2 regions of the Sporosarcina sp. resist genome follow, and region 2 is predicted to be linked to the other one. Evidence: riboswitches for the same ligand, from Rfam matches in the RefSeq annotation. Region 2 holds a riboswitch; the other holds the start of a gene.
The links. Region 2 has a riboswitch for cyclic di-GMP ahead of H7992_RS07795 (methyl-accepting chemotaxis protein). Riboswitches for the same ligand answer to the same signal wherever they lie in the genome.
Positions count from the first base shown of each region.

Region 1: another riboswitch for cyclic di-GMP. It lies ahead of H7992_RS04930 (methyl-accepting chemotaxis protein); the one in region 2 lies ahead of H7992_RS07795 (methyl-accepting chemotaxis protein).

Region 1 covers NZ_CP060287.1:991,748-995,494, reverse strand. The annotation lists gene H7992_RS04930 (methyl-accepting chemotaxis protein) at 1-1,358, opposite strand, end outside; cyclic di-GMP riboswitch class I at 1,562-1,672, opposite strand; gene ltrA (group II intron reverse transcriptase/maturase) at 2,244-3,747, opposite strand, start outside.
Region 2 covers NZ_CP060287.1:1,542,594-1,546,340, forward strand. The annotation lists gene H7992_RS07790 (S66 family peptidase) at 227-1,216, shown strand; cyclic di-GMP riboswitch class I at 1,777-1,862, shown strand; gene H7992_RS07795 (methyl-accepting chemotaxis protein) at 1,972-3,711, shown strand; gene H7992_RS07800 (SDR family NAD(P)-dependent oxidoreductase) at 3,711-3,747, shown strand, end outside.

The DNA.
Region 1 (3,747 bases), 550 kb from region 2:
GAATCTTTTACGTTGCCCATACTCACTGTCACATCATCAACACGTTTAAATACTTCATTGATAATACCTACAGCATTTTTCATAGCAGCATCCTGTTCATCTGCTCCAGTGGCAACCAATTGGATTGACTCGGATATTTCGGTGGAGGCTGTTTGATTTTGAATCGAAGACGCTGCCAGCTCCTCAGATGTCGCAGATAATTGTTGAGATTCCTGTGAAATTTTACGAATAGTTTCTTTCAAACTGTTAGACATGGTATTGAAATTATCGCCCATATCCCCGATTTCATCATTCGCTTTTATTGCAACTTGTTGAGTCAAATCACCTTTTGACATCGCTAAAGACAAATCACTAATTTTTTTAATGCTCTTCGTTATACGTAAACTCATAACAATAGATGCGATTACAGCTAGAATAGCAAAAATCCCACCTACAATGAAAAGCATAGTTCGTATGTAAGTCGCCGTACTTAAAATTTCGGCCTTCTTAATGACAGCAATATACTTCCAGCCATCAATTTCTGAAGTGATTGTGTTCAATACATAGTCTTCTCCATTTAGCTCAGTTTCAAATGGGCCGTCTTTGCTTAAATCTGTTAGTTCCGGAACGTTTAGTTTAGAAATTGGTTGGAAGTTCAAATCGGGATTTTTGGGGTGCGCAAGGATTGTTCCATCTTCTTGCACAAGAATGACATACCCATTTTTGCCGATACTAATTTCCTTGATAATACCTGTTAAGCCTTCCAAACTTACATCCAGGCCTAGCACACCTGTTTGTTTGCCATCTTTTTCAATCGACACTACATTACTGACGATAATTCCCTCTATACCAGTTGCCTCATAGGCACTTGTTAATTTTACTTCTCCTGGTTCTTCAATAGCAGCGGTATACCAAGGACGGTCTCTAGCATCGAAACCAGCTTTCACGGGCCCCTCCGGATATTGAATATAACCTCCATCCGATGTACCCATATAAACATAAGGGGCCTTAGGATGACTATTACTAAATTGAGCAAACACATCGAAGATAGATTTTTCCTTTTCTTCATTTTTTGAAGGTGTCATATCAATGGAATCTTCTCCCGCTATATCTTTATAAGATGTAATACTTGAATCAGCGTTTAAAACGGCTGGGTCATTTGCTAGTAATTGGACATTTTCCCTAATCGTTTCAAAGTATAACGAAATTCCATTGTCCACCTGTTTAATTTCTTTCTCACTAAAACTGATATAATCGTCCTTGGTTTTTTGGCTAACTATTTTATTTACTGAGACGCCAACAAATACAATCGGTACTACCGATAGCAATAAAGAGAAAACTAATAACTTTGTTCTGAACGAAAACCTTCTCTTATTCATTTTCCACATTTTCCTTCCCTTAGTAGTGAATCAAGCGTAAGGCGCCTGCCACTTCAAAGATTTTAAATTATTCACTTCAAGAATATTTTAATCCTTTCTAACTAAGTCTTTTCGCCAAATTCATTCCAGGTGGTTTTACACATAAAAAAAACTATTCTATTCAATATAGAATAGCCAAAGGATTATATATATTAATCCATAAATTTGGTAACCAGGCGATCATTGTTTAGATTGTAGGACTTTTGATTAATCTCTAAACTTTAGACCCTAAGCTTTGCGTCCTGCCCTTTCAGAACAGTTTGCCTTTAACTTCTATAGTTTTATTTTTAAATTACCCTCACTTATAATCTCACGTAACTCTACAAACTTCAAGACTATTAGACTATTAGACTATTAGACTATTAGACTATTTATAATTATTAACCTGTGATAAAAGATTTATAAGAATGGATCAATATCTTCAGAAAAAAACGCCACTACCAAGAAAGTTACGACGTTGTTGAACAATCCATCAGTGAGTACTGCATTACGGCACGCTGAATATTACGATATGCAAAGTACATTAGATGCTTACTATGAGCCTGTTAAAATATATCCTCATTGTAGGATATTCCGAATTTCATACGACATAATCTTACTTTTCGGTGTTTAACTCTGAGCTTGTCAGACTATGTTTTTCAATCATAGTAAATGTTTAGACCCGTAATAACGATAGGTAACCTACTAAGTGTAAAACTCTTTCGAGTTCCATTCTCTTTTCGGCTTTCCCCCGTCCCACACCGTGCGTGAGACTTTCACCTCACACGGCGCTCCCTCGAAAATTATGTTTTCTTTACTATTCAATCATGAATTTCCCTTTGGACACTCTGATTTTCATTTTAGTATTTAGAACAACGTTAGTTGTTCATTTCTAACCTGGTTGGCAACAATATTTCGTTTGATTTCTTTTTCAATGATACAATTGTTCCCCACTAACATTCTTAATTTGTCCAACTTTTGAATGGCTTTCTTATTCAGATTAAGCCTTATCAGAAGAGCACTCATTGTTGTTGCTTTTGTTGCATGTATCAGATAGTGAACGTCTGATTTGATTAACGTTAGGTTTTCGTAGCTATCGTCACGTGTTATTTGCCACGGTATTTTATGATGACAATGCATATCTAATAGATCTAACTGTTCTCCAGTAATCGAACATTTTCCGTTCTGAGCCACATAAAGTGACATGCGATTGTCGTTGTATTCTACCGTCGCCCTGCCTGTTAATATAGGGTGTTCTCGTAACCACTTAAGTTCTGTTTCGGATACATTTGTTAGATTCTTATGAATTAACTTTCGTCCTTCTTCAGTGTACTTATTGATGGCATTACGTTTCATCATTGGATTTTTATTTTTGACATCCGCGAGATGAAGTATTGGCCTTTTCATGAGATACCGAATATATTTGTTCCTTCGCTTAACATATTTCGCTATCCCTTTGTCTTTGCCCATATATTCGCCATGTCTAGTAAAACAATTTGTGTTCTTGTCGTTCGGCTTGCTTTTGGGAAGACGATTGTACATTTGTTTCTGTATGTCGTACCCTGTTCTTCTCAAGTCCAGATTCACATGCGTAGCAATTTCATAATAATTATGTATACCAATTATCATGCTGTTGTACTTCGCTATTTCCTTAATACGGCTTGAGTTGTTTAGGGGTTTTTGTATCTTCTTGATTTGCTTAGCTAATTTCGCTTTAGCTGTTTTTATTGCTTTTGGGGACATGTGTGTTTCCGCCACGTACTTTGTTTTACCTGTTTTGGTTTTGCCTTTTTTAGTTGCTTTAAGCGTAAATCCTAAGAATTCGCTCTTTTGCTTCTTTAGGTTTGTTACCTTTGATTTCTCTTTTGAAATTGGTAACTTCAGACGCTCTTCAAGCCACAATTGCACCGCTTTAAATATTTTCTCTGCGTTAATTCGTGAACCTGTGAAGATTTTGAAATCATAACGTACAATGTACATTGGCTTCAACTTAGTTTTCTTCAAAGCTCTGTTGTCTCTACCTGTTCTACCTTCTTTGTTTTTATATTTGAAACTGCATCGGGTTTTCGCTGTTTCCCATTGGTCGCTTATCCACCAGTCAAACTCATTGAGATTGACGTTAGCTAATAGGGGACTGAGTATCCCCCCTTGAGGGGTTCCCTTTGTGGGATTGACGATTGTCCCATCTTCCAATTGTATTGGTGCCTTTAATATCTTTCGTAGTACTACAAGTAGCTGTTTGTCTTGTATCCCAAACGTCCATAATTGACGCATCAGTTTCACGTGATTTACCTCATCGAAGAAGCTTTTAATGTCCACATCAACCACATATGTTAGGTTTGTTTGGTTTATCTTGAAATTTGCATCTGCG
Region 2 (3,747 bases):
GATTTAGCAAAGGAATTAAAAAACAGTGGAAGCTATGATTATATAGTGAATCGGATGTTAGGAAATGGATTATTCTGAAATTTAATAGAAACTATTAAATAGATGGAGTATAATAACAAGTATTCGTGATTATAAGTCAAGATTAAAGTTGTATACTTCACTATTAAATTGAAAATTCTTAAGTTTTTTGGGCTATCTAAATTATGAAAAAAGGGGATAATTAATGATGAAACGATTAGAAAAGGGAGATACAATCGGTATTTTCACACCATCTTCACCCGCAACTGTTACTGCGTTGCAACGGTTTGAACGTGCAAAAGCATTTTTAGAATCAAAAGGGTTTGTTATTGTAGAAGGTAAATTGACAGGACAGTCTGATGTTTATCGTTCCGGTTCACCTAAAGCACGCGCAGATGAACTAAATGAGCTATTAAGAGATCCGAATATAAAGATGATTATGTCCACAATTGGTGGCACGAACTCAAATAGCATGCTGCCATATATTGATTATGAAGCATTTAAGCAAAATCCAAAGCTAGTCGTTGGGTATTCTGATGCAACGGCTGTTTTACTCGCCCTTTATGCAAAAACAGGTATCTCAACATATTATGGACCTGCTTTAATACCTTCGTTCGGTGAATTTGAACCACTAGTAAATGATACTTATCAATATTTCGAACAATATTTTATGAAAGAGACAGAGCTACCTTATGAAGTGCCAATGTCTCCATTTTGGTCTGATGAGCCTGTGAACTGGTTAGAAAAAACGACAGAGAAAACGCTTTTTAATAATAAGTGGGTGACTGGACATAGTGGTGTTGCAGAAGGACGATTAATAGGTGGCAATGTGAATTCGATGTATGGATTTATTGGCTCTTCTTATTTCCCTACAATTAAACAAGGCGATATTTTATTAATTGAGGATTGTATGAAAAATGCCTCAATTGTTGAGAAGAATTTTGCAATGCTAAAAGTGCAAGGGTTTTTTGATAAAGTTGCTGGTATTATTTTAGGTAAACATGAACAGTATGATGATTTAGGTACTGGCAAGCAGCCATTGGACCTACTGATAGAGCAATTAGATGGGATGGATATTCCCATTTTAGCTGAGTTCGATACGTGCCACACCCATCCAATGCATCCATTTGCTATTGGCAAACAAGTGAAGTTAGATACAGGTTCCAAAAAAGTATTTTGCACGGAAAAATGGTTGTGAAATTTTCAGTATCTAAAACTTTTGTTTAACAGAAATAGAAATAATTTTTGACGATAAGCAATAACAACAAATTGATTATTGAAATGTTGAATTATGTAATTTGTTGTTTATTGCACCAAATGGGCAGGTTAGTGGAAAAAAGTAAAAATGCTCAATAGTAAAAGGGCAAGATGAATCTGATGAAACAGGATAAACAAATAGATAGGTCGAGCAAGCTATTCGCATTTTTATATAGCGTTTTCATAGCAACACCTTTCTATAGCATATTAGGCATTGCTACTTACCTGGAAGAGGAAAAGTTGAAGTTACCAAAAATGAGAATACTTTTGATATTGAAATTTCCAGCAATGCTATCCTTGTAAAAGAATTGATGTAACAATTTAAAACAGCGGAAAATAAATATGGACGGGGGAGTAAAGACACTATTTCTCTTTTTTCACCAATGACTATATACTAGTTTGGTGTTTTAAAAGTAGGACATTAAGTGGCGTCATTATACTATCCTATGAATCTTTTGGTACTTATTATTGCCATCTATTAGACTATGTGGTATATTTTTTGATGGTTATAGGCAAACTTATTGAAAAATAGGGACGCAAAGCTACAGGTCTAAAGTAATTATTACTATGACGGCTGAGCTGCTCAAGAAATGCTAGATAATAGTCTAGTTTTTTTATTTGCCTATTTCATTGTGAAATGGGCTTTTTTTATGTGTAAAGAAAGATACAAAAATTGAAGAGGAGGAAATAATTATTATGAGTTTTTTTAAAAACATGTCATTAAAGTATAAACTTTTACTTACAGTTTCTATTATTGTTTTAGCACTTTTTTCTGTTCTAACGACACAAAGTATTTCTCAATTGAACGGCCAGTTAGAAAATGACCTAGAACAAGAGTTAAAAAGTGTTGGCTTATTGACAGCCATGAACCTAGATTCCAAAGATATAGATGGTCTATTGAAAGTTCAAGGGGAAGACGATCCTGAATTTTTGAAAATGCAAAGTACCTTGGATGGCATAAGGGAAGAACAGGGAATCATGTTTTGGAGTTATATATGGGAGATGGAGGATAATGGCGTCACTCCTATCGGCTATACTGAAAATTTGAATGAAGCGTATGAAGCGGGGGAATTGTTTACTGATCTTGCTCCTGTTCATGTAGATACTGCTAAGCTCGCAATTAAAAATGATCAATCAGAGGTAACAACTATTTTTGAGGACTCATTCGGATCATGGCGAACAGTTTTCAGCCCTCTTAAAGATGAAAGCGGAAATACAATTGCAGTGTTAGGAATTGATTACTCTGCGGATTATATTGATACCATCATAAAAAAAAGTGTTACAAAACAGATTATTATTGCAGTAATCGGAATTTTAATCTTATTAGTATTGCTGTATTTTACAATTGATCGGCTTTTATTACCACTTAAAAAAGTGGTCATTGTTGCAGACCAAGTGGCAAATGGAGAATTGAACGATGTTGATCTTCAGATTACAAATGATGAAGTTGGACAACTTTCACAATCGATAAAAACAATGGTTTCAAATTTGCAACATGTCATATTAAACATTAGAAATACATCTGATCACGTTGCATCATCAGCCAATCAGCTAACTATGAATGCGACAGAATCGTATATTAGTTCAACAAACGTTTCAAAAGAAATGAAGAATATCGCTCAAAATGCTGAAACTTCTTTGGTGATGACTGAAGAAACAGCTGCTGCGATGGAAGAAACAGCGGGGGGAATACAACAAATCGCTGATTCAGCCAATACGGCTTCTGAATCGTCTCTGACGGCCTCAATTGCTGCTGAACAAGGAAATAAGGTTGTCCAACAGGTGATTGATCAAATGCAATTAATTAATACATCTGTAGAACAAATAGAGGAAACTATTAATGGTTTACATGCTAATTCTAATAAGATTAGCGACATTGTGAACATTATTACTGCTATAGCAGAGCAAACAAATTTGTTAGCACTAAACGCTGCTATTGAAGCAGCCAGAGCTGGTGAGCATGGTAAAGGATTTGCTGTCGTTGCAGATGAAGTAAGGCGTTTAGCTGAACAATCATCTCAGTCGGCTAAAGAGATTTTCCAACTAATTCATATGATTCAAACGGATTCTAATGCCTCTGTAACCGTGATGGAAAAAGGAAAAGAAGACGTAAGAGTGGGAATGGATTATACGAATGAAGTAGGCGAGATATTTAAAAGGATTGTACAATCTGCAGATGAAGTCGCAGATCAAATCCGGGAAATTTCTGCTGCATCTCAAGAAATTTCTGCATCCTCTGAAGAAGTAGTCGCATCCGTTAATAATATTAAGAAAACATCTCAACAATCTACCGAGTTTTCATTGAATGTCTCACAAGCTACACAAGAACAATTGGTGTCGATGCAAGAAGTGAAAGAAGCATCTGCTTCATTAGGCCAAACTGCGGAGAAGCTGCAGTCCCTAATTACAAACTTTAAATTGGAGAGTGAAGATTAATGGATTTAAAGCTTACCGGTAAAAATGTTCTCATTA